4 regions of the Paenibacillus chungangensis genome follow, and region 4 is predicted to be linked to each of the others. Evidence: riboswitches for the same ligand, from Rfam matches in the RefSeq annotation. Region 4 holds a riboswitch; each other region holds the start of a gene.
The links. Region 4 has a riboswitch for cyclic di-AMP ahead of ACFQ2I_RS03635 (potassium channel family protein). Riboswitches for the same ligand answer to the same signal wherever they lie in the genome.

Region 1 (5,880 bases), on a different contig from region 4:
GCGCGGCGCATCGCTTGTCCCGGGAAGGACAAGCGGGTGCCAAGACGGTGTTCGATATTCCGCTCGGCCACTTGTCTCCGAAGTCTGCTTACGATCTTCGCAAGGAATTGCTGTAGATTTTATCCGTTATAACCATAGTTATGAAGTACCGTTCCCCCAGTGTGCCATTGGGAGCGGTACTTCTTTTGCTATATGAGTGTTTATAACATTACGAAGTGGGATTGTCTTCCCCCTTGTTTAGGCGATGTAGCCTCGGTTGGAGGGTTGAAAGTGTCCGAATGGTGGGCTGTTCCGCTTGGCGAGGTAGTGTGCGTTTATGCAGGTAAGGAGTGTGCTAAGTGGATTTCGTGCAGTTGTTGCATCCGAAATCGTTATTGTGTCGTCGAACAGATGGAATTAGTACAGTTGAATGATGTGAAATAGCACAATTTTCTTGTGAATGGTCGGATTAATGACATAAAATCCAGTTGATTGTGTCCGAGTGGAGTCAATCCAAGAAATTAAGGGCATTAAATCCAGTAAGTAGATACATATTGAATCAGTCAGAGGATATCTAATCAGTGAGTGGATATGTGATACGAGGTATTTTTCTGTTAAAAGCTAAAGCTTGGATTGACAGCAACCTCACAATTGTATACCATTCTATTGATAACCATTATCAACACTTGTCGGTTAATTCGACAGAACACAGAAGAGAGAAGAGGAGCAAAGAATGCTGCGACGATTTTTTTCTTATTATAAACCGCATAAGAGATTGTTCCTGCTGGACTTCTTCAGCGCGGTGCTGCTTGCGATACTGGAGCTTGTATTTCCGGTCGCAGTCGGATATGTGATCAGAGAGCTGTTGCCGAACGGCGATTGGGGGATCATCGTTGCTGCTTGTGCCGTGTTGCTCGTCATATATGCCATTAATACGGTGCTTACCTTTGTCGTCAACTACTGGGGACATATACTTGGCATCAATATCGAGACGGAGATGAGGCGGCGGCTGTTCAATCATATTCAGAAGATGTCCTTCCGCTTCTTCGACAACAATAAGACAGGTCATCTGTTGTCCCGCATGACCAACGACCTGTTCGAGATCGGCGAGGTGGCTCATCACGGTCCGGAGGATATGTTTATTGCCATCATGACGTTGCTTGGCGCGCTTGGCATCATGGTCTATATTAACCCCGAGCTTGCACTGCTCACCTTTGCTATTGTGCCACTTATCTTGTGGTTGGTGTTGTTTTTCAACAAGAAAATGACGGTTGCGGTTCAGAGGCTGCTGAAGGATATGGCGGATTTCAACGAAAGGGTAGAAGATACGGTGGGCGGCATTCGCGTCGTACAATCGTTCGCTAACGAGAAGTATGAAAGAGGTCTGTTCATGGAAAGTAATCTGCGCTTCCGCCTGGCGAAGATTCTATCCTACAAAATTATAAGCATGAACAATTCCATCACCTATATGCTAATGAGACTTGTATCGCTGTTCGCCCTCTTGGCGGGCGCCTATTATGTGCTGCAGAAAGGAATGAACTACGGCGATTTTTTCACCTTCCTGCTGCTGACGAACATATTCTTCAAGCCGATTGAGAAAATTAATGCCGTTATCGAGAGTTATCCAAAAGGCATTGCCGGATTTAAACGCTACATGGAGCTGATGGATACGAAGCCGGACATTGTAGACGCTCCCGGCGCCATAGCAGTCGATCAGTTGAGAGGCGATATTCAATATCGCAACGTGACGTTCGGTTATGAAGGCGAAGCGAAAGTGCTTCGGGGCATCAATCTGACGATAAAAGCCGGAGAAACAGTTGCCTTCGTTGGGCCGTCCGGTGCGGGCAAGACGACGCTGTGCAGCTTGCTGCCTCGTTTCTATGAGCTAGACGAGGGAAGCATCTCGGTGGACGGCTATGATATTCAAGAGATGAAGCTGGAGTCGCTGCGCAGAGGGATTGGCATTGTTCAGCAGGATGTATTCATGTTCGGAGGCACGATACGTGACAATATCGCCTACGGCAAGCTGGATGCCAGCGACGAGGAAGTATGGGCTGCGGCGCGCCGTGCGCAGCTTGAGAGCTTTATCAGCGAACAGCCGCAAGGACTTGAGACGGTGGTGGGGGAGCGAGGCGTCAAGCTGTCCGGCGGTCAGAAGCAGCGTCTGGCGATCGCCAGAATGTTCCTGAAGAATCCACCGATTCTAATTTTGGATGAAGCGACTTCCGCGCTGGATACCGAGACGGAAGCGGCGATTCAGCAGTCGCTGGCCGAGCTGTCCGCAGGGCGTACGACACTGGTCATTGCCCATCGACTTGCCACGATCAAAAATGCGGATAGAATTGTCGTGGTCACAGAGGATGGCATTAGCGAGCAAGGCCGTCACGATGAATTGGTTGCGGCGGGCGGTATTTACAGCCGTCTGCATGCGGCACAATTTGCCACTGCTGCGCACTGATCGACTTGTTAAAACATTGTGAATGCTGTTGAATCGCGTTCGGAGCAGTTGACGTCTGTCAAATGTTGACTTACACTGGAATAGCGCTTAATTTCCAATGCTAGGCATTGGAAAGCGGGGGAACCAATTGTTGCGAAGCTGCCTGGCAGCTACGCACGGGGCGAATAGATGGAGCGGCAGCGCTCGTCTTAGGGGACCATCTTACCCGAGTCCGTCAGCTAACCTCGTCGGCAGTGGATGGGTCACAAGCATAGTGAATCGTGAATACGTTTGATCTGACCCTGGTGCATCAAGGGCGGATTCGGACAGGATGAACCTGCCCGCTCCGCTTCAAGATGCTCGGACCGCTTGCGTCCGAATGCTGGGGTCATTTTTTGTGGGGATCGGTACCATCCACTGGCATAACGCGCAGACCAAATTCTGAGGAGGAGTTGGAATGCCGCAGCCTAAATACATTATGAAGCTGGACAAGATTGCAGAAATTCCAGAACGCGAGCGGGAACTGCTAAAGCCAATTACGGAGAAGTTCGCGTTCAGGGTGAACGATTATTACTTGTCGCTGATCGACTGGAATGATCCCGACGATCCGATCCGCAAGCTCGTTATTCCGAACGAAGGCGAGCTGATGGAATATGGCAAGTGGGATGCTTCGGACGAGGAGGCCAATTATGTCGTGCCGGGCTGCCAGCATAAGTACCGGACGACGGCGCTGCTCATCGTATCGGAAGTATGCGGGGCTTATTGCCGTTACTGCTTCCGCAAGCGGCTGTTCCGTAATGACGTGAAAGAAGCCGTCTCTAATGTGGAACCGGGTCTCGCTTACATTGAAGAGCATCCGGAGATTAACAACGTGCTGCTGACGGGGGGAGATAGCCTGATTCTGGGCACGCCGAAGCTGCGATCCATTATCGAACGGCTGCGCAGCATCGATCATGTGAAGATTATCCGTCTGGGCAGCAAGATTCCCGTATTCAATCCAATGCGCATCTATGAGGATGAAGCACTGCTGCAGCTCATCTCTGAATTCTCCACCCCGGAGAAGCGAATCTATGTCATGGCGCATATCAATCACCCCAGGGAGATTACAGAGGAGGCCAAGCGCGGCTTCGAAGCGTTACATAAGGCAGGGGCGATCGTCGTGAACCAGACGCCGATCATACGGGGCATTAACGACGATCCCGAAGTGCTGGCTGAGCTGCTGGATCAGCTGTCATGGGCGGGCGTGACGCCGTATTACTTCTTCATTAATCGACCGGTCGCAGGTAATCGCGACTTTGTCGTGTCGCTGGAGAGGGCATATCAGGTAGTTGAGGAAGCGAAGGCCAGGACGAGCGGTCTCGGCAAGCGAGTCAGACTGTCTATGAGCCATTCCTCCGGCAAGATTGAGATATTGGCGATTGCGGGTGGCAAGGCCTACTTGAAGTACCATCAATCGCGGGAAGGACAGTATGGGCAGTTCATGGTGCTGGATTGTCCGAAGGAAGCGGCATGGTTCGACGACTTGCCGGGCAGCGAGCGTTATTGGCAGGCGAAGGAGGAGGTTACGGTCTAGGCAAGTAGACAAAGGCCTGTACGCGTCTGTGATATAATATATTCGTCTGTAGTAAAGACTAGGAAAGCGGAACATATCAGAACAGACAGCAGAACAGGGGGCAATGGCGATGGGGAGCGCATTACAAGCATCGGAGGCTAATATAGCTGCATTGATCGATCATACATTGTTGAAGGCCGACGCTACGGCAATGGAGATTACGAAGTTGTGCGAGGAAGCGCGGGACTATTCATTCGCGACAGTGTGCGTCAATGCTAGCTGGGTGAAGCTTGCGGCGGAACAACTGAAGGGGGGCCCAGTCGGCGTGACGACGGTCGTGGGATTCCCTCTTGGTGCGACAAGCTCGGCGTCCAAGTCGTTCGAAGCGGCTCAAGCAATCACGGACGGTGCGACGGAAGTGGATATGGTGCTCCATATCGGTAAGCTGAAGTCGGGCGATCTGGAGGCGGTAGAGGCCGATATTGCAGCTGTCGCTGAAGTGTGCAAGGGCAAGGCGGTGCTGAAGGTTATACTGGAGACGGGCATGCTGACGGATCAGGAGAAGGTTGCGGCATGTGAGCTATCCAAGCGTGCGGGAGCAGACTTCGTGAAGACGTCGACCGGATTCGGGAAAGGCGGAGCCACGGTAGAGGACATTGCGCTGATGCGAAGCGTGGTGGGGCCGGAGCTTGGCGTGAAGGCGTCAGGAGGCGTTCGTGATCTGAAGACAGCGCAGCAGATGATTGCTGCAGGGGCGACTCGTATCGGCGCCAGCTCCAGCATCGCAATCGTAACCGGAGGTCGAGGCGAAGGGTACTGATGATGGAATACGTATGCTGAATAGGCAAGCTGACGATTTCGATAGACCATCCACAAGTTTGCGTGGATGAAGGTGACGATCACATGCGCTTATCAGGTTCATACAGTATAAGGACAGCCGGGAAGCAGCCGTAAACGGTCGCTCCCCGGCTGTCCGAGTTTATTTATGGTATGCCTTCAGCCGTTATGCCCGGCTAATGATCAGGTTACAGGAGAGCGTCTCTCCCGCTTCCAGCAGGACCAGCTCTTCCTGACGATTCAATTCGCCCGTCTCGGCCATCCATGGCTCTACGCAGATGAAGGGATGGTCAATTACAGACCATAGCACAACATATTTGAAGGGATCGTCATAGCGCATTCGCACCTTCACGCCTTCACGTATCGGGAAGGCGATCTCACGTCGCTCGGCGTCCAGCAGACAGACGGATGCCCCACGATTGTTCAGATCGATCACGCCGGTGTAAGGCTTCACGACATTATCGTTGTAATCCACATAGCGAGTAGCGTCGGTATCATAAGGAATCGACTTGCTTCCCTCGATGGCGAAGTAGGGATGGAACCCTGCGTAGAACGGCATGGCGCCGGAGCCCGCTTGTCCGCAATTGCGGTAGTGCTGGCGGGTATGCAGCTCGCCGCCGACAAGGGCATAGGTGAATTCCAGCTCGTAGTGGAAGGGGTAAGCGGACAGCGACTCCTTGTTGCTCTGCAGGCGCAAAGTTATTGAAGCTTCGCTATTCGTGCTCGTGCTGATCACTTCCCAAGGCGACGTGCGTGCGACGCCATGATTGGCCATCTCATAACGTGTCCCAGCCCACTCGTAGCTTCCATTCTTCAGATGTCCGCAGATCGGGAACAGGATAGGATTGCCTCCCCGGATATTGGCGGTTGGGTGCTCTAATGTCGCCTTATCCAGATAGAAGAGCTCTTCTCCATGCAATTGGCAGCCGATGACGATGCCGCCCCGCTCCGGGCAGACCAGCACTCTGGACGAAGTGCCCGGCTCCTTCAACTCGTATATCGTGTACGTATCCTCATATTGGCTTACTTCGAATTGGCTCACGATCATGACCTCCATTTAAAATAAACTTCTACG
Region 2 (5,880 bases), on a different contig from region 4:
AACAAAAAGTGTACATTTTTTCAGGATCATCAAAAGCGACACTATTTCGTATATAATGAAGAAATTCAATGTGATGGCAGGATAGATTAAGTTTTAAAGGGGTTATTGCTGAATGAAGAGGTTGATATGGATCGGCTGTCTCTCATATCTTGTGATCGGGATTGCCCATGTGGTCGGAGGAGCTGTGCTGGAGCCGATGATGGCGCATTACGGTCTGGCGTATAAGGATGGCGGGCAGTGGATCATGAATCAGTTTCTCGGTTTTCTTGCGGGAGTGTTGTCGGCGCCCTTCTTATCGGGCAAGATGGGGAAGCGGGGAGTCGTCTTGCTTGCTATGGGCGTACTCACCGTAAGCGAAGCGGCTTACAGCTTATTGCTCCCTTGGGGCTGGATGCTCGCTGTCGCTCCCTTTGCCGGCTTCGGCTTCGGCATGACGGAAGCGATCGTCGGCGCCATGGTCATCGATCTGGTGAAGAATGGCAAGGCTTCGGCTGTTAGCCGTCTGGAGACATTCTTCGGTCTGGGCGCGCTGCTTATTCCCATTACGGCAGCTTTTCTTATTCAACATCATATCTGGCAGCTGTCGTTCCCGATTCTGGCTGCGCTTTCCGGCATCACTTTCGTGCTGTGGCTGTCGATGTCCTTCGGCAATGAGACGGACGATTCGTTGGCCGTGCAGCACTCTGCTGGTAAAGTGAATTCACCCGATGCCGCCGTATCTGTAAAGCATGGCAAGAGGGGGCAAGCAGGCGTGTATGGATATGCGTATTCGGCCCTTCCGTTCCTCGCGCTGTCTGCTCTGTTCTTCATGATTTACGTAGGCATGGAGATGAGCTTCTCCAATTACCTGCCCTCCATCATGATTGCAAGATCCGGCATGGAAGAAGCGGGAGCAGCCGCTGTGCTGGGCTTATTCTGGGGGATGGTCGTTGTCGGACGACTATTCGCCGGAGTACTGGCCGATCGGATCGGCTATGTCCGCTATCTGGTCTATGCGACGATAGGCGCGACGGTTGTCATCAGTCTGATGAGCATCGTCGAAGGATTGACGGGCATGCTCATACTAACCGCATTGTGCGGCTTGTTCTTCTCCGGCATGTTCGGTATTGCACTGGTCTATGCGAATGAGCTGCTGCCCGGCATGACCGAGCGGACAACGAGCATACTTGTCGCCTTCGGCGGGCTTGGCGGAGCGATCTTCCCTCGTATGACAGGCTGGATGATGGATGCTTTCCATGCAGGAGCGACGTTGTGGTACATTGCTGTGCTTGTAAGCGCGCTTCTTGTTCTGCTTATCGTGATGCTGGTGCTCGGTCGTAAGCGCAAGCTGACCCTTACATAATGACTAACGGCGATCGGTTATGTCCAAGGCAAGGGGAGAACGACAGTAACGTTGAAATTCGGCAATATGAAGGCGAAGGTTAGCGTTATGGCGAAATAAGGGGACATTAAAAATGGCGGTGCGAGGATGGAATCCTGCACCGCCATTATTTCAATATATCGATTACTTCTTAGCTGCAGCTACTTGGACTTCTTTCTCCTCTACCGCCTCTACGGCAAAAGCCTGATAGGATTCCTCATCCAATACGCGGCGAGCCGTTACGTAACGAGTTTTGTAATAGGAAGAGTCCAGCTTGTCAATGACCACACCACGGCTACTGGAGGCATGTGCGAAGCTTCCGTCCCCGACATAAATGCCTGCATGCGATACATTCCCATTATTCTTGCCGCTAGTATCGAAGAATACAAGATCCCCCGGCTTCAAGTCTGCCTTGGCTACCTTAGTGCCTACCGTTGCCTGGTCTGCCGATCTGCGGGGCAGGTCGACGCTCGCCTGATTGAAGATATAAATGATAAATCCGGAGCAATCGAAGCCACTGGTCGTGTTGCCGCCATACTTATACTTGGTTCCGATGACTTTATCGATACTCTCTTGCATTTCGGAGCTTGCCATGACGACTCCCGCCTGGAATGCGAGCAGCAGTGCAAGTCCTGCGAATAAGGCGCTGATCTTCTTCTTCAAAACGTGAAACTCCTTCCGGTGCCGACGAGGTTAGCTGTGGGGTTCGGTTGAAGGTCCCCTATGATTCCCAGAAGGAATCAATTCACCCAAAGTGGTTCCCCCGTATCCCTCTGAAGGGAATTAGGCAATTTATTCGTTTTAACTAAGCTAATCATACTGGCAAAATGTTCTTTTGTGTTGAAAGTGAGAATTTTTTAATGGATTCTGAGAGTGTTATGAGAGTATTCTGCTGCAGGCGGTCATAACAAGTGTAATTTCAATTATTTTTGTGTATTATAGTAGGATAAATATGTACCGTGGGAAAGGTTGATCGTGATGGAAAGCGCAACAGAAAACAAGTCTTCATCCTCTAATTTCATTCGCCATATCGTTGTTGATGATTTGCAGAGCGGTCGGGTGCAGGAAGTCGTCACTCGCTTCCCGCCCGAGCCGAACGGGTACTTGCATATCGGGCATGCCAAGTCAATCTGTCTTAATTTCGAATTGGCTGACGAGTTCAAGGGAAGGACGAACTTGCGGTTCGATGATACGAATCCGCTGAAGGAAGATACGGAATATGTGGAGGCCATACAAGAAGATGTGAAATGGCTCGGATTCCAATGGGATGAGCTGCGTTTCGCCTCCGATTACTTCGAGGAGATGTACAATCGCGCAGTGCTGCTCATTAAGAAGGGCAAGGCGTACGTATGCGATCTGACAGCTGAGCAGATGCGGGAGATGAGAGGCACATTGACAGAGCCGGGCAAGGAAAGCCCGGGAAGAAACCGCAGCGTAGAGGATAATCTGGATCTGTTCGCGCGCATGCGCGCAGGCGAATTCAAGGACGGGGAGTTTGTGCTGAGAGCCAAGATGGATATGGCGTCTCCTAACATCTCACTGCGAGATCCTGTGCTCTATCGCATCGCTCATACGCATCACCATCGCACGGGAGATGACTGGTGCATTTATCCGATGTACGATTACGCGCACCCGCTTGGAGATGCCATTGAAGGCATCACGCATTCCATCTGTACATTGGAATTCGAAGATCACCGCCCTCTCTATGACTGGGTTATCTCGGAATGCGAGATGGAAGCGACGCCGCGTCAGTATGAATTCGCCCGCTTGAACGTGACGAATACAATCATGAGCAAGCGTTATCTGAAGCAGCTGGTGGATGAAGGCGTCGTAGACGGTTGGGACGATCCACGTATGCCGACGATTAGCGGGATGCGTCGTCGCGGATACACGCCGGAAGCGCTCCGCACCTTCTGCCGCGAGATCGGCGTTGCCAAGAGCAATAGCGTGGTGGATGAGCGCAATTTAGAATTTTTCATCCGCGAAGATTTGAAGCTGAAGGCGCCTCGCACCATGGCGGTGCTCAAGCCGCTTAAAGTGGTCATTACGAATTATCCGGAAGGCCAGACGGAATGGCTGGACGCAGAGAACAACTCGGAGAACGAGGAGATGGGCATGCGCCAAATTCCTTTCTCCCGCGAAATATATATCGAACAAGACGATTTCATGGAGAGTCCGCCCAAGAAATACTTCCGCTTGTTCCCAGGCAACGAGGTGCGGTTGAAGCATGCTTACTTTATTACCTGCCAGGATGTAGTCAAAGACGAGGACGGCAATGTGGTGGAGCTGCATTGCACGTACGATCCCGAGACGAAGAGCGGAAGCGGGTTCACGGGGCGCAAGGTGAAGGGTACGATCCATTGGGTGGACGCTTCCGCCGCCGTCCCTGCGCAATTCCGCTTGCTGGAACCGCTCATAATAGATGAAGCGCAAGAGGAAGGGAAGTCGTTCCTGGAGAAGATTAATCCTGCTTCGCTGGTTGTGGAGCACGGCTATGTGGAGCCGAATATGGCAGAGACGAAGGGCGGGGACAAGTACCAGTTCTTCCGCCACGGCTATTTTAATGTCGATCCCAAGGATTCTGACGGCGAGATGCTGGTGTTCAACCGCATCGTCTCCTTGAAGAGCTCGTTCAATCCGGCACAAGCTTAACGGAAGCCTGATTAAGCGGTCCGCCCATTCATCAATTTGGCGGGCCGCTTCCCTATACATCCGAGAGAGGGATATACATATGCTGCAGCTATCCGATCAATTTGTTATACGAGATGCAGAGCCGGAGGACTTGGATCAGATCGTCTCTATTTATAATGCGACGATACCGGGCAGAATGGTGACGGCGGATGTGGAGCCTGTGACGGTAGAGAGCAAGCTCGACTGGTTCCGGTCTCGTACGCCGCATGAACGCCCGATCTGGGTCGTTCACGATGCCGTTAGCGGGGGAATGTCCGCTTGGCTCAGCTTTCAGTCGTTTTATGGCCGCCCCGCTTACAACGCTACAGCCGAGATCAGCATCTACATCTCTGAGCCTTACCGCCGCTGCGGTCTGGGATCGCTGATGCTGGAGCGAGCTATCGCGGAAAGCCCGCGGCTTGGATTGACGACGCTATTGGGATTTGTGTTCCGTCATAACAAACCTAGCCTTGCATTGCTGGAGCGGTTCGGCTTTCAGCAGTGGGGATGTCTGCCGGGCGTCGCAGTGCTGGATGGCGTAGAGCGCGATGTGGTCATAGCAGGAAGACGGGTGGAGAAGCAGGAATGATTCCGCTCATAAGGGGGGGATGCTCCGTTGAAAAATAATATTTTGCACGGGGTGGTGGCATGAGAGCCGACCGCTTCGGGTGGCGAATGCTGCTAATCGGAATGGGGCTTGGTTATGCGGCAGTGATGCTCTATTTGCTGTTCATTCGCCATCGCTATCCGATGGCCGGCTATGCTTACAACTTGGTGCCCTTCCGTACGATTGAGGGTTATCTGTTGAACAGAGACGCTTACAACTTCGACACCTGGTTCAAAAACCTGTTCGGCAATCTCGTTTTGTTTATTCCAATCGGGATATTCCTGCCGCTGCTGTTCAAGCGATTGAGAAGAGTGATTCCGTTCACAGCAGCTTGCGTGCTTATGTTGCTTACTGTAGAGACGATGCAAATGCTGCTGAAAGTAGGCAGCTTCGACATCGACGATATTATATTAAATACGCTTGGCGCGTGGCTAGGGCTATATATTTCGTATATGGTCGGAAAATGCCGCGAATTGGGGCATTAAGCAATCCATATTGGATGAGAGATTGAATTGTCATCTTGACGTGATACAGCGGGGGCCGACTGACTGGAAAATATGCAGTTAGATGGTAATATAGCTGAAAGAAAAAGCTTCGGATAAATAGAGGGGAGAACTGTCGATGAGCAAGTATTGGAGTCCGCTGACCGCTTCGCTGGAGCCGTATGTGCCTGGGGAACAGCCGAAGGACAAGCGGTACATTAAGCTGAATACGAATGAAAGCCCGTATCCGCCATCCGCCAAAGTGCTGGAGGCGATTAACGGAGCCGTCAACGAAGACCTGCGGCTGTATCCCGATCCGAACTGCGAAGCATTGATTGAAGCCGCTTCGGCTTACTACGGCTTGTCCCCGGAGCAGACCTTCGTGGGCAACGGCTCGGATGAAATTCTCGCATTTGCCTTTGCCGCTTTCTTCGATCCGAAGAAGCCGTTGATGTTCGCAGACATTACGTACAGCTTCTATAAAGTGTATGCCAAGTTCTACGGGCTGGAGCCACAGCTGATCTCGCTCGATGATGAGCTGGGTATTCCTCTTGACCAATTCCATGGCGACGGCCATGGCGGGGTGATCATTCCTAATCCCAACGCGCCTACAGCCGAGCTGCTGTCGCTGGAGGCCATCCGCACGCTACTTGAACAGAATCGCGATGTTGTCGTCGTCATCGATGAAGCTTATATCGATTTCGGCGGCGAGTCCGCAATTGCGCTCATCGGCGATTATGACAATCTACTTGTGATTCAGA
Region 3 (5,880 bases), on a different contig from region 4:
AGAGCATACGGAGCCGATCGAGCTGCCGGGGGCAAGTCGGCTGAGCTGGACGCCGGAACGGGCTGTGTATGCATTCGACGCCGAGCGGATCAAGCTGGCTGATCTCATTGCACCGTTGTCGCAGCAAGTAGAGCTGCTCGACATTGCGGTCGATGAGAAGGGAATTGACGAAATTATTGTTCAACTGTACGAGGAGCATCAGATATGATAGGCACGAGGAATGCCTATTGGTCCATTTGGCGCTTAAGGTTCATTAACGGCCTGCAGTATCGGACTGCAGCACTTGCCGGTATCGCGACCCAGCTGTTTTTCGGATTTGTTTTTATCATGATCTTCATCGCATTTTATGAGAATAGTGTGGCAACAGCTGTGTTCCCGTTGGAGGATCTGATTACTTATGTATGGCTGCAGCAAATTTTCCTTTCCTTCATCGCACTGTGGTTCCGGGACAATGAACTGTTCGGCATGATTACGGAAGGTCATATTGCCTATGAATTATGCCGGCCTGCGAAGCTGTATCCCTTCTGGTATGCGAAGCTGATTGCGCAGCGAGTGGCCAGCGCGCTGCTGCGGTGCTTCCCGCTGCTTGGGATCATCTTCTTCCTTCCCCAGCCTTATCGCATGGAGCTGCCGCCGGATGTGTTCACATTCATCCTGTTCACACTTGCGCTCATGCTCGCTCTTCTGCTGGTAACGGCCATATCCATGCTGATCTACATTTCGGTGTTCTGGACGATGTCTCCCGTCGGCTCCATTCTGATGGTGGGGGTGGCAGGCGAATTTCTGGCGGGCTTGATTATCCCTGTGCCGCTCATGCCATCGTGGCTGCAATCCATCGTCATACTGCTGCCCTTCCGTTATACGGCAGATTTCCCGTTCCGGGTTTATTCGGGGCATATTCCCAAGCTGGAGGCTCTGACTGGCATCGGCGTGCAGTTCCTGTGGTTGATTCTACTTATCGGTGGTGGCTACTGGCTTATGCAGCGAGCGCTTCGCGCCGTAGTCGTGCAAGGAGGCTAGAATACTTATGAAGCTGTACTTTCAATACATGTCCATCCATTTTAGATCGCAGATGCAATACCGGACGTCGTTTTTTCTGTTGAGCATCGGTCAATTCTTTATCCCGTTCTTTGTATTTGCCGGTATGTACTTTATGTTCGAGCGGTTCGGACAGCTGCAGGGCTGGAGCTTCTTCGAGGTGGCGTTATGCTACGCGGTCATTCACTTGTCCTTCTCGCTTAGCGAGAGCTTGGCGCGAGGCTTCGATGCGTTCTCCGCTCTTGTCGTGGCGGGCGGCTTCGACCGTCTCTTGGTCAGACCACGTAATACAGTGCTGCAGGTGCTCGGCTCGAAGTTCGAATTTACGCGCATCGGTCGACTTCTTCAGAGCATCATCGTGCTTATCTGGTCCGTGTCGAACCTGCCACAGGTTTGGTCGCTTTCGAAGCTTCTGACACTTGCTTTTATGGTGCTGAATGGCGTATTTATTTTCACAGGCATCTTTATATTGGCAGCGACGCTATGCTTCTGGACGGTTCAAGGCTTGGAGGTGGCGAACGTATTCACGGACGGGGGGCGGGAGATGGCGCAGTATCCGCTTCATATTTATGAGAGGCCTGTATTCAAATTCTTTACTTTCATTATCCCCTTCGGATGCGTGACGTATTATCCGCTGCTGTATCTGCTGGACAAGGAGGAAGGAAGCCTGTTGTCGGGCATTCTTACGCCGCTTGGCGGCGCCTTGTTCCTACTTCCGTGCCTGCTGGTATGGCGAGCGGGGGTGAAGCACTATCATTCCACCGGCTCATAACAACAATAAGCCCAGAGCTCATCTGCGAAGAGCTCTGGGCCACTGTCCATGCTGTTCATGAAGACATGCAATTGCTGTGATTAATCAATCGAGATATAAGCGATCGCGCGTTGCTGCAGAACCGATTCCTCTGCATGAAGCGATGTGGAGCCAGGTTGACCGGCCTGAAGCGTAAGCTGTGTCAATGCAGTTGCGAACATGGCGGTCATGCGGCTGTCGGCATCATGCCATTCGGCAATTCGCTCCGTGAGCCTTTCCGTAAGCGAGGATAGCGGGAATTGTCCGATAAAGGGGCGTAAGTGATGGCTCCAATCATCCAGATCAAGCGATTCAGTCTCGCATAGGAACTGTTCGCTCCATCCATAGCCGTATTCGCTCGTTAATCGAATACAGACTCGATATCCGGCTGCATCAACCGCAAGGGCGGGTATGACGAATAGCTCAATTCGGCTAATCGTCAGATGCTGCGGCTGATCCGCCGGAAAGGGGGAATCATTAACGCTAATGGACAGCATCATTGCATCTCTCCTTTTTCCGCTTACGAGGTTAGCTGTCGGATTCGGGCTAGAGAGAAGGCCCTACCGGGGGTACAACTCCCCGGATTCACCCCTTGCATGCGAATCATCGCCTGCATTGGTTCCCCCGCTTTTTCGAAAAACGAAAAATTAAGCGTTTATGTTTACATAATATTTTAGCGCTATTTTTTCCATTTGTAAATGCGCAATTAGGTGGAAGCCGAAGGCCGAGCTTGTGATGCTTGTTCTCTTTTTCCCACTGATTTGATATAATTTTGGAAATGTTGATAAACGGCATAGACATAGCTGGGAGTTGGGGACGTGGTCTTTTCAAGCTTGTTTTTTTTGTATGTTTTTTTGCCGCTTTTGTTTCTATTCTATTTTTTATCCAAGCGTACAAGCTATCGGAATGGCGTATTAATTGTCGCATCACTGTTGTTCTATGCGTGGGGGGAGCCAATCTGGGTCACCCTGCTGTTGCTGTGCGGCTTGAACGGATACTGGTTCGCCCACTACATCCATCGGCATAAGGGAACAAGGACGGGCATGTGGTTAACTGCCGCGGCTGTAAGCGTCAACCTGGTTATATTGGGCTTCTTCAAGTATGCGGACTTCTTCATCGCCAATCTGAACTTGCTGCCCCGGGTAGACCTTCCCTACACAGAAGTGGCGTTGCCAATCGGCATCTCATTCTTCACTTTTCAGATGATGTCTTATCTTGTTGACGTATATCGGGGCGATGTGAAGCGGCCGGGTACATTCACCCATGTTCTGCTTTATGTGTCCCTCTTCCCGCAACTAATTGCGGGACCGATCGTGCGGTATAAAGATATCGAGCATGAATTTCAGGATAGGCGGTTTTCCTGGACCTCATTCAGCTCAGGAATTACCCGGTTTGTCATCGGACTGGGCAAAAAAGTGATATTGGCTAACGGATGCGGCGAGCTTGCCCCGCTTTTCCTTGATAATCAACTGTCCGAAGCGACCGTGCTGGGAGCCTGGTTCGGCATTCTGTTGTTTGCACTGCAAATTTATTTCGACTTCTCCGGTTATTCCGATATGGCGATCGGGCTGGGCAAGATGGTAGGTTTCACCTATCCGGAAAACTTCAATTATCCTTACATATCGCGTTCGGCAACGGAATTCTGGCGCAGATGGAACATGTCGCTGGGCAGTTTTTTTCGCGATTATGTGTACATTCCGCTCGGCGGCAATCGCAGATGGCAAGCTCGTAATCTGCTCGTTGTCTGGTTTCTGACAGGGCTATGGCACGGAGCGAGTTGGAACTTTATTTTTTGGGGACTTTACTTCGGCTTTCTCATTTATATCGAGAAGCTGTTCCTGCTTCGTCTGCTGCGCCAACTACCGGTTTTTCTGTCTCATATATATGCTACTGTTGCCATGCTTTTGGGCTGGGTTTTTTTCTACTTTACGGATATGTCGTCGGGCATACGCTTTTTCAAGACGCTGTTGGGGCTGGAGAAAGCGAAGCTGTACAATCTTGAGCTGCAGATTTATGTGATGGATCATTTGTTCTTTCTAATCGTGGCTGTTGTCGCCTGTACGCCTCTGCCGAAGCAGCTTGCAGCCGCCTTATCGGCTCGACTCCCGGCGATGGGGAGGCTTCGACCGCTTTCCGTCCCACTCTTTAATGCGACTGTTCTATTTATATCGACAACGATGCTTGTAGGCAGCACCTACAATCCGTTTCTGTACTTTAGGTTTTAGGGGGCGAAGGGATGAACCGTGAGAAGTGGAATGTTGGCTTGTTCTTCGCCATCCTGGCGGCTTTCTTTCTATTGAATCTTTTTTTTCGCAGTACGGCGGAAGTGTCGCAGACGGAGCAGCGCACGCTTAAGCAATGGCCGGATTGGTCCGTGAGCAGCCTGCTGAACGGCGATTACGGGAGGGATGTGGAGGATTACTTCTCCGACCGCTTCGCGTTCCGAAGCGGATTCATCGCTGCTGGCAGTGGCCTTAGCGCATTGTACGGCATTACCAGCGGAGAGGAAGTGTCCATTCAACTGTCCGTGGGCAACAATATGCACGTCATTGCAGACAGCAAGCGCCTTGACGATAATGCAATTCCAGGGGCGAGCGGCAGCCAGCATGAGGATGACAGTGACGGCAAGAAGGGGAGATATCTCGTCATCGGCAATCGGGCGATGGAGATTTATTATTACAGACAGCAAGCAGCGCAGAAGTATGCGGCAGCGGTCAACGCTTTTGCGCTGAAAGCGAAGGCCGTGAAGAGTGTGAAGGGCATCTATACGATGCTTGTGCCGTCCTCTATCGAATATTTGAACAATGACAAATACCGCAAGCTGTCTCCCTCTCAAGCGGCTGCAGCGAAGGAGGTGGTGAAGCATCTGGCTCCTGGAGTGACAAATGTGCCCGTCTATGAACAATTGGAGCAGCATGCCGACGAGTATATTTATTTCAGGACCGACCACCACTGGACAGCTCTTGGCGCTTATTACGGCTATGTCAGTTACTCGAAGGCGGCTGGCAAAGAGACGTTGTCTGTCGAAGACTACGAGTGGCAGGAGCGGGGGACGTTCCTGGGCACGACCTATGCTGCGACGTTGGGCGAGGGAATGAAGGACGATCCCGATCAGCTGTTCCTGTATAAGGCGAAGGAAGCCACGTTGACAGCCGAGAATATGGGCAAGATGGTTGGAATGCCGGTAATCGATCAGTATGCGACCGGCTACAGCGCTTTTCTTGGGGGCGACACTTCCGTTGCCGTCATCTCTACCGAGCAATCAGACGATCGTATTCTCATTATTAAGGATTCCTACGCCAACGCCTTTGCTCCGTTCCTCATCCCGCATTACGAGGAGATTCATCTGCTGGATTTGCGTTATTATAAGGGAGATGTATATGACTATATGGAGCGGAACGACATCAACGATGTCCTGTTCCTGAACAATGCGGCGGTTACTTCTCATTCGGGCTTTACGGAAGTGCTGGAGAAGCGGCTGGGGCTGAACCTGGCGAATGACAAGAAATAATAGCGAAAATTGCTTTGCGTTCCATCATTAATTGAAGTATGATGGTAGATAAAATCTAATTAAATGAACTCATGTTCAACTTAAAGGAGCATCTGACATGCAATCGAAAACTAGCCACTGCAAAATTGTCGACTGTACGATTCGTGACGGCGGACTCGTGAACAACTGGGATTTCAGCGTAGAATTCGTCAGCCATTTATATAATAGCTTGAACGAAGCAGGCGTTGACTATATGGAGATTGGCTATAAAAACTCGCCGAAGCTGCTCAAGGGCGCTGATCAGGCGGGGCCATGGCGTTTCCTGAACGATGACTTCTTGAAGAAGGTCATCCCGAACAAAGGAAGAACGAAGCTGTCTGCGCTCGTAGATATCGGTCGTGTAGACGAGAGCGACATTTTACCGCGCAGCGAGAGCATGCTGGATCTGATCCGCGTAGCTTGCTATATTCAAGATGTCGACAAGGCACTGGAACTGGTGCGAATCTTCCATGATCGCGGGTATGAGACGACCTTGAACATAATGGCGCTGTCTAACGTGATG
Region 4 (5,880 bases):
CGCACGCGGTTACGTACGAAATTACAGGCAAGAACAGCCAGTCCTCCGGTTACTACGCCGGCATCTATGATGCGCTCGTGTTGAAGCCTATCGCTGCCGCTGGAAGTACAAGCTCCCCTGGGAAGCCTGTATTATCCCACGACAACGGGCATGACCACGGCATCAAGGACGGCCGCTACAATATCGCCATGAATATGTGGTGGGGAAATAATGGGACTAGCTACAAGCTGTATGAGAACGGAAAGCTGCTGGATGCAGAGTGGCTGCTTGACAAGGGGACGTCCGCTCAATCCGTCACCACCTCCGTCTATGGCAGAAGCAACGGCACATATCACTATTATGCAGTATTAAGCAACGCATACGGCGAGACGACTAGCGATGAGTTGGTCGTAACGGTAACGGATGCGAATCCCGCCAAGCCGATTCTGTCTCACGACAATTGGGACGGAGACGGACAGTTCATCATTGATATGAACATGTGGTGGGGCACGAACGGCTCCGTGTACCGATTGTATGAGAACGATACGCTAATCGATACGCAATCCATCGCCTCTTCTACCCCTGACGCCCAGCATGTGGTAACGGCGGTAGTAAACAAACCGGCAGGCACATACGTCTATTACTGCGAGCTTGTGAACGATGCGGGCGTAACGCGCAGTGACACGATTACTGTTATTGTAGAACCATAATCGGCTTCACGTGAAGCGCCGACCATACTAACTGCTCACTGGCTTGTCAGCTTGCCAGCTGGCTGCCAATTCTATCAAGGGTCTGCCTCGCCGCTTCCTGAAGGAAGAGACGTCGGCAGACCCTTTCTTATCCTTCCAATCTCATAGATGCCGTTAGCCGACAAGCACCTTCTCTTCCGGATAGCCGATCTTGCTCTCCTGCTTATGGCGCGCCAGTGCGTAAGCCAATGTAAGAGGCCCCAGCCGGCCAATGAACATCGTCGCAATGATGATGAGCTTGCCCGCGACCGACAGGTAAGGCGTCACGCCCAGCGACAAGCCTACCGTCCCGAATGCCGACGTCGCTTCGAACAGCAGGTCGATGAATGGGACCCCCTGCTCGGTGATAGTCAGCAGGAAGGATACCGCCATCACGACGCCAAGCGATATAATAATGACCGCAAGCGCTCTTAATACGATATCGTAGCCGATGCGGCGGCCGAACAGCTGCACTTGCGTTCGGCCTCTGACACTGCTGTACATCGCCACCAGCAGAATCATAAGCGTATTCGTCTTGATTCCGCCGCCCGTAGATCCTGACGAAGCTCCGACGAACATCAGGAAGATCATGAAGAACTGCGTGGCGGCAAGCATGCCGGCAAGGTCAATGCTATTGAAGCCGGCTGTTCTTGTGGTCACGCTCTGGAAGTAAGCGGACCATAATCGCTCGCTCCAGCTCAGATCGCCGAATACGGCGGGATTGAGAAGCTCCAGGCAGAAAATGACGAGAAATCCCGCCAGCGACAGGAAGGTGGAAATTAAAAGGACAATTTTCGTATGCAGAGAATAACGACTCCACCTCCTGTGCTTCAGCAAGTCCACAATGACGACGAACCCGATGCCGCCGCCGATAAACAGCAATGAAAGAACGATATTGACGACCGGGTCGCCCACAAAGCCGCTAACACTATCCGGCCAAAGCGCGAAACCGGCGTTGTTAAAGGCGGAGACAGCATGAAATAAGGCATAATACGCCGCTTCCGCAGCACCCATCTCCGGCAGCCAGCGCAGCCATAGCAGCAGCGCGCCAATGCCTTCGAAGACAAAAGCGATGGCCGCAATGCTGAATACGAGCCTGACCAGCCCTTGAATGGAAGCGGACTTGGTGGATTCCTGTATAAGTATCCGATGCTTGAGACCCAGCCGCTTGCCGAGAATGACCGCAATGATGACGCCGTAGGTCATGAAGCCTAAGCCCCCGACTTGAATCAGCAGCATAATGACGATCTGCCCGAATAGGCTAAAATCGCTGCCTGTATCCAGCACGACGAGTCCCGTTACGCAAACTGCTGATGTAGAGGTGAACAGTGCATTGAGAAAACCGATCGATTCGCCATCGGATGAAGCCGTCGGCAAATCCAGCAGAAAGGCGCCCATCACGATGATCACGGCAAAGCCGATAACCATCCATTGGTGCGGACTAAGCTCCTTCTTTTTGTATACCTTGAATGATTGCGTCATGGGGCAGCCCCCTCTTATTCCCCGATAAATTTCTCGAAACGGTTAATATCGCGATTGTTGCCGATGATGACAAGAAGATCGCCGGTGTAGATCATATCGTTCGCATGAGGCGACACAACCAGCTCATTATTGGCTCTTCTGATCGCCATCACATTGCAGCCGAATTTTGCCCGAATATTGGATTGGACTAGTGATTTCCCATTTAATCGCTGAGGGGCGATAATCTCTACCAGACTGTGCTCCGGCGACAGCTCCAAGTACTCCACCATATTTTGGGAGGTAATGCGATGCGCGACGCGTATGCCCGTATCCCGTTCCGGATGAACAATATGATCGGCCCCCACTCCTTCCAGCACGCGCTGATGATAATCGCTTGTCGCCTTGGCTGTAATATGCTTGAGGCCGATATCCTTCAAGATCAGCGTCGTCAATATGCTGGCCTGCAGATCGCCGCCGATCGCGACAATGGCGTGATCCATATTTTTGACGCCCAGCTTTCGCATGACGCTGTCATCGGTGGAATCCGCCTGGAACACATGCGGCAATATGGAAGCGAACTCCGACACTCTCCGTTCGTCCTGGTCAATGCCCATTACTTCAAATCCGAGAGACAGCAGCGTTTTTGTTACGCTTCCGCCAAATCTGCCGAGACCGATCACTACAAAATGTTTTTTTTTCATTCGAAACACATCCTCTTTCCGGACTGAATTGGAGTAGAGAGCAAAAAAAGAACAGCAAAAAACCACAGAGGCAAAGGTCCTCTGTGGTCGAAAACGATCACAAGTATACACTTCCTCTCTCGAACAACGCTTACGAGGTTAGCTGTCGGATTCGGGATTCGAGAATTCCCTACCACAATTGTGGATTCACCCCTGCGGCAGTGTGCCGCGATGGTTCCCCCGCTCTATGCAAGATTAAGCGTTCCGTATATTCAATTATTGAGTTAAGCCTTACTCTACTCCTATCAAACACAAAAGTAAAAGTCCATTGAGAGCTGATTTTTCTCAAATTCGGTCAAATCTCTCTATTACAGCGTTTACAATGGGGATATAATTATCCAGACTTCCTCTCGCTCAGCTCAACATCCGATCCCTGAACTGCTTGGGCGTGCAGCCATTGAATCGCTTGAACAGCTCATAGAAGTGCGCCATGTTGTCGAGTCCCACTGAGCTGGCGATATCCGAGACGGTGCGATCGGTCATGACAAGCATCCGCTTCGCGGTTGCGATTCGCTTGCGGTTTACATATTCCGTAAAGGATACACCCGTTTTCTTCTTGAAATATCTGGAGAAATAAACATAGCTCATACCGGCGATTTTGCTCACTTCCGCCATATCGACTTTGCCGTCAAGATGATTATCAATATACTGAACGACAGGTTTAATCACGGAAGCGTCCACTTGCTGATGGGCGGCCAGCACATTGCGGTCGTCATGCCGCAGCATCGCAAGCATGAGGTGCTTGATGTGCATGCTTACGGCAATCTCATACCCCTTCTCCTTGCCCATCACTTCATCGTGAATCAACCGCATAATGGAGCCGATCTCCTCCTGCAGACTTTTATTGCGCATGAGTATATCGTTCAGCTCATCAAGCGGCTTCAACACTTCCATGAAGTAGCCCATATAATTCATCATGGCGGCATCGAAGTACGGCTCCAGGTCCACATGCAGCACGATATAATTCACATACTGTCCTTTGCGGGTTACGCCCCTGTGCAGTTGCGAAGAGCCCAGCACCATAACTTCACCGGGCTTCAACACATAATTTTGAGACGGTGTGTGGATCTCATGAACCCCGTCCAGTACAAGAACAAATTCGATTTCTTTATGATAATGCCATTGCAGCTGATGAGCGGGGTCCACCTCGCCTGCCGCAGCGAATTGCCACACTTTCAGACAAAGCTGTGGATTCTGGTAATGAATAGGCTCCTGATAGATGTGCACGTTACTCCTCCTCACTGAGCGTCAGGTTGAATATGGATATAAAATGCGTTAAATCCCGCATATACTGGAACGCAATATATCGGTAAGATCTACGTGTAAGCGTTAATCTACTTATACTAATAGGGAGATGAATACATGAAAGTTGCGGTATTGGGCTGCGGCGGACTAGGCTCGATTCATGCCAATATTTATGCCAAGCTTGACGGCGTGGAATTGACCGGCGTATGCGACATCAGGCCGGAAGTCGTTCAGAACATTTCGAATGAGACCGGAGCTCCTGCATTTGCTTCCTTCGAAGAGATGCTGAGCGGTGCAGAATTCGATGCGATAAGCATTGTTCTGCCTACGTATTTACACAAAGAATATACTGTGAAGGCGGCAAAAGCAAGAAAACATATCATTTGCGAGAAGCCGATCGCTCTAACGCCTGAACAGGCGGAGGAAATGATCGCTACATGCCGAGAAAACGATGTACAGCTGTACATCGGACATGTCGTCCGCTTCTTCCCGGATTATGTCAATATGAAGGCAGCGATTGACGCAGGACAACTGGGCAATCCGGGTGTCGCTCATGCCAGTCGGATTGGCGACCATCCAGGCAAGGCAAGGCAATGGTATTACGACAAGGAGCTTAGCGGAGGTATTATTAAGGATCTGATGATTCATGATCTGGACTTCCTGCGCTGGACGCTTGGAGAGGTCGACACAGCCTATACGCAGCATACGAATCGGGATGGCGTGGAGTACGCCCTTGTGACGCTGAAGTTCGAGAATGGCGCCATGGCGAATGTGGAAGCGCACTGGGGTTACCCGGGGCCGTTCCATACGAAGGCGGAGATCGCCGGTACTGCGGGCATTGTAAGGGCGAACAGCTTGAAGAGCAGTTCCATGAATATCGTTAAGCAGCCGTCTGGAGAAGTCGGTCGCGCAGTCGTTGCCGTACCCGGCAGTCCCGGCTTCCAAAGCCCGTTCGAGCTGGAACTGAGCCACTTCCTGTCCTGTATCGAGACGGGGGCGGAAGCCCGCGTCACAGCCATTGACGCTTACCGCGCGCTGGAAATTGCCGAAGCCGCTGTACGGAGCGCCGAGACAGGTAAAGCCGTGAAGGTTGCAAGGAGGAATATATGATGAATAAGCTAAAAGTCGGAATGATCAGCTTTGCCCATGGCCATGCCTTCTCCTACTTCCAGGCGTTGCACAAGCTTGATCAGGTGGAGATCGTTGGTATCGCCGATTCCGTGAAGGACAGGGTTAGCGCACTCATTGAAGAACACGGTCTGGCCTACTACGCCGACTATCGCGAACTGCTGGAGCAAGAGATGGACGCGGTTGTCATCTGTTCAGAGAACGTGCACCACGCCGAGCTAACGATAGCTGCCGCGAAGAAGGGCTTGCACGTGCTGTGCGAGAAGCCGCTGGGCATCTCTGTCGACGAGATGCATGAGATGATCAATGTCTGCCGGGATCACAATGTTCAGTTGATGACGGCATTCCCTTGCCGTTATCTGGCTTCTGCCGCCAGCGCGAAGCAGGCGGTAGACCAAGGCGAGATCGGCGACATTATCGCGATCAAGGGGACGAACCGAGGTTCATTCCCGGGAGGCTGGTTCGTAGAGCCTGAGTTGTCCGGCGGTGGCGCGCTGCTGGATCATACCGTTCATGTGATGGACTTGATGAACTGGATCGTTGGCTCCAAGGTAGATGAAGTATTCGCTCATGCCGCCAACCTGTTCAAGGAAGGTCTG

Region 1: linked by a shared signal. The riboswitch ahead of ACFQ2I_RS10565 (KamA family radical SAM protein) and the one ahead of ACFQ2I_RS03635 (potassium channel family protein) in region 4 are both predicted to bind cyclic di-AMP.
Region 2: linked by a shared signal. The riboswitch ahead of ACFQ2I_RS00230 (C40 family peptidase) and the one ahead of ACFQ2I_RS03635 (potassium channel family protein) in region 4 are both predicted to bind cyclic di-AMP.
Region 3: linked by a shared signal. The riboswitch ahead of ACFQ2I_RS18545 (hypothetical protein) and the one ahead of ACFQ2I_RS03635 (potassium channel family protein) in region 4 are both predicted to bind cyclic di-AMP.

The regions. Positions count from the first base shown of each region.
Region 1 covers NZ_JBHTJZ010000011.1:204,235-210,114, reverse strand. The annotation lists gene ACFQ2I_RS10575 (diaminopimelate dehydrogenase) at 1-116, shown strand, start outside; gene ACFQ2I_RS10570 (ABC transporter ATP-binding protein) at 713-2,437, shown strand; cyclic di-AMP (ydaO/yuaA leader) riboswitch at 2,512-2,685, shown strand; gene ACFQ2I_RS10565 (KamA family radical SAM protein) at 2,874-3,989, shown strand; gene deoC (deoxyribose-phosphate aldolase) at 4,099-4,788, shown strand; gene ACFQ2I_RS10555 (aldose epimerase family protein) at 4,972-5,853, opposite strand.
Region 2 covers NZ_JBHTJZ010000002.1:44,361-50,240, forward strand. The annotation lists gene ACFQ2I_RS00225 (MFS transporter) at 113-1,342, shown strand; gene ACFQ2I_RS00230 (C40 family peptidase) at 1,505-2,023, opposite strand; cyclic di-AMP (ydaO/yuaA leader) riboswitch at 2,028-2,160, opposite strand; gene ACFQ2I_RS00235 (glutamine--tRNA ligase/YqeY domain fusion protein) at 2,339-4,012, shown strand; gene ACFQ2I_RS00240 (GNAT family N-acetyltransferase) at 4,092-4,619, shown strand; gene ACFQ2I_RS00245 (VanZ family protein) at 4,679-5,122, shown strand; gene hisC (histidinol-phosphate transaminase) at 5,259-5,880, shown strand, end outside.
Region 3 covers NZ_JBHTJZ010000035.1:10,596-16,475, forward strand. The annotation lists gene ACFQ2I_RS18530 (ABC transporter ATP-binding protein) at 1-208, shown strand, start outside; gene ACFQ2I_RS18535 (ABC transporter permease) at 205-1,020, shown strand; gene ACFQ2I_RS18540 (ABC transporter permease) at 1,028-1,810, shown strand; gene ACFQ2I_RS18545 (hypothetical protein) at 1,891-2,328, opposite strand; cyclic di-AMP (ydaO/yuaA leader) riboswitch at 2,331-2,492, opposite strand; gene ACFQ2I_RS18550 (MBOAT family O-acyltransferase) at 2,647-4,053, shown strand; gene ACFQ2I_RS18555 (DHHW family protein) at 4,065-5,339, shown strand; gene ACFQ2I_RS18560 (aldolase catalytic domain-containing protein) at 5,437-5,880, shown strand, end outside.
Region 4 covers NZ_JBHTJZ010000005.1:269,104-274,983, reverse strand. The annotation lists gene ACFQ2I_RS03645 (hypothetical protein) at 1-689, shown strand, start outside; gene ACFQ2I_RS03640 (TrkH family potassium uptake protein) at 843-2,189, opposite strand; gene ACFQ2I_RS03635 (potassium channel family protein) at 2,204-2,869, opposite strand; cyclic di-AMP (ydaO/yuaA leader) riboswitch at 2,981-3,120, opposite strand; gene ACFQ2I_RS03630 (helix-turn-helix domain-containing protein) at 3,263-4,135, opposite strand; gene ACFQ2I_RS03625 (Gfo/Idh/MocA family protein) at 4,271-5,263, shown strand; gene ACFQ2I_RS03620 (Gfo/Idh/MocA family protein) at 5,263-5,880, shown strand, end outside.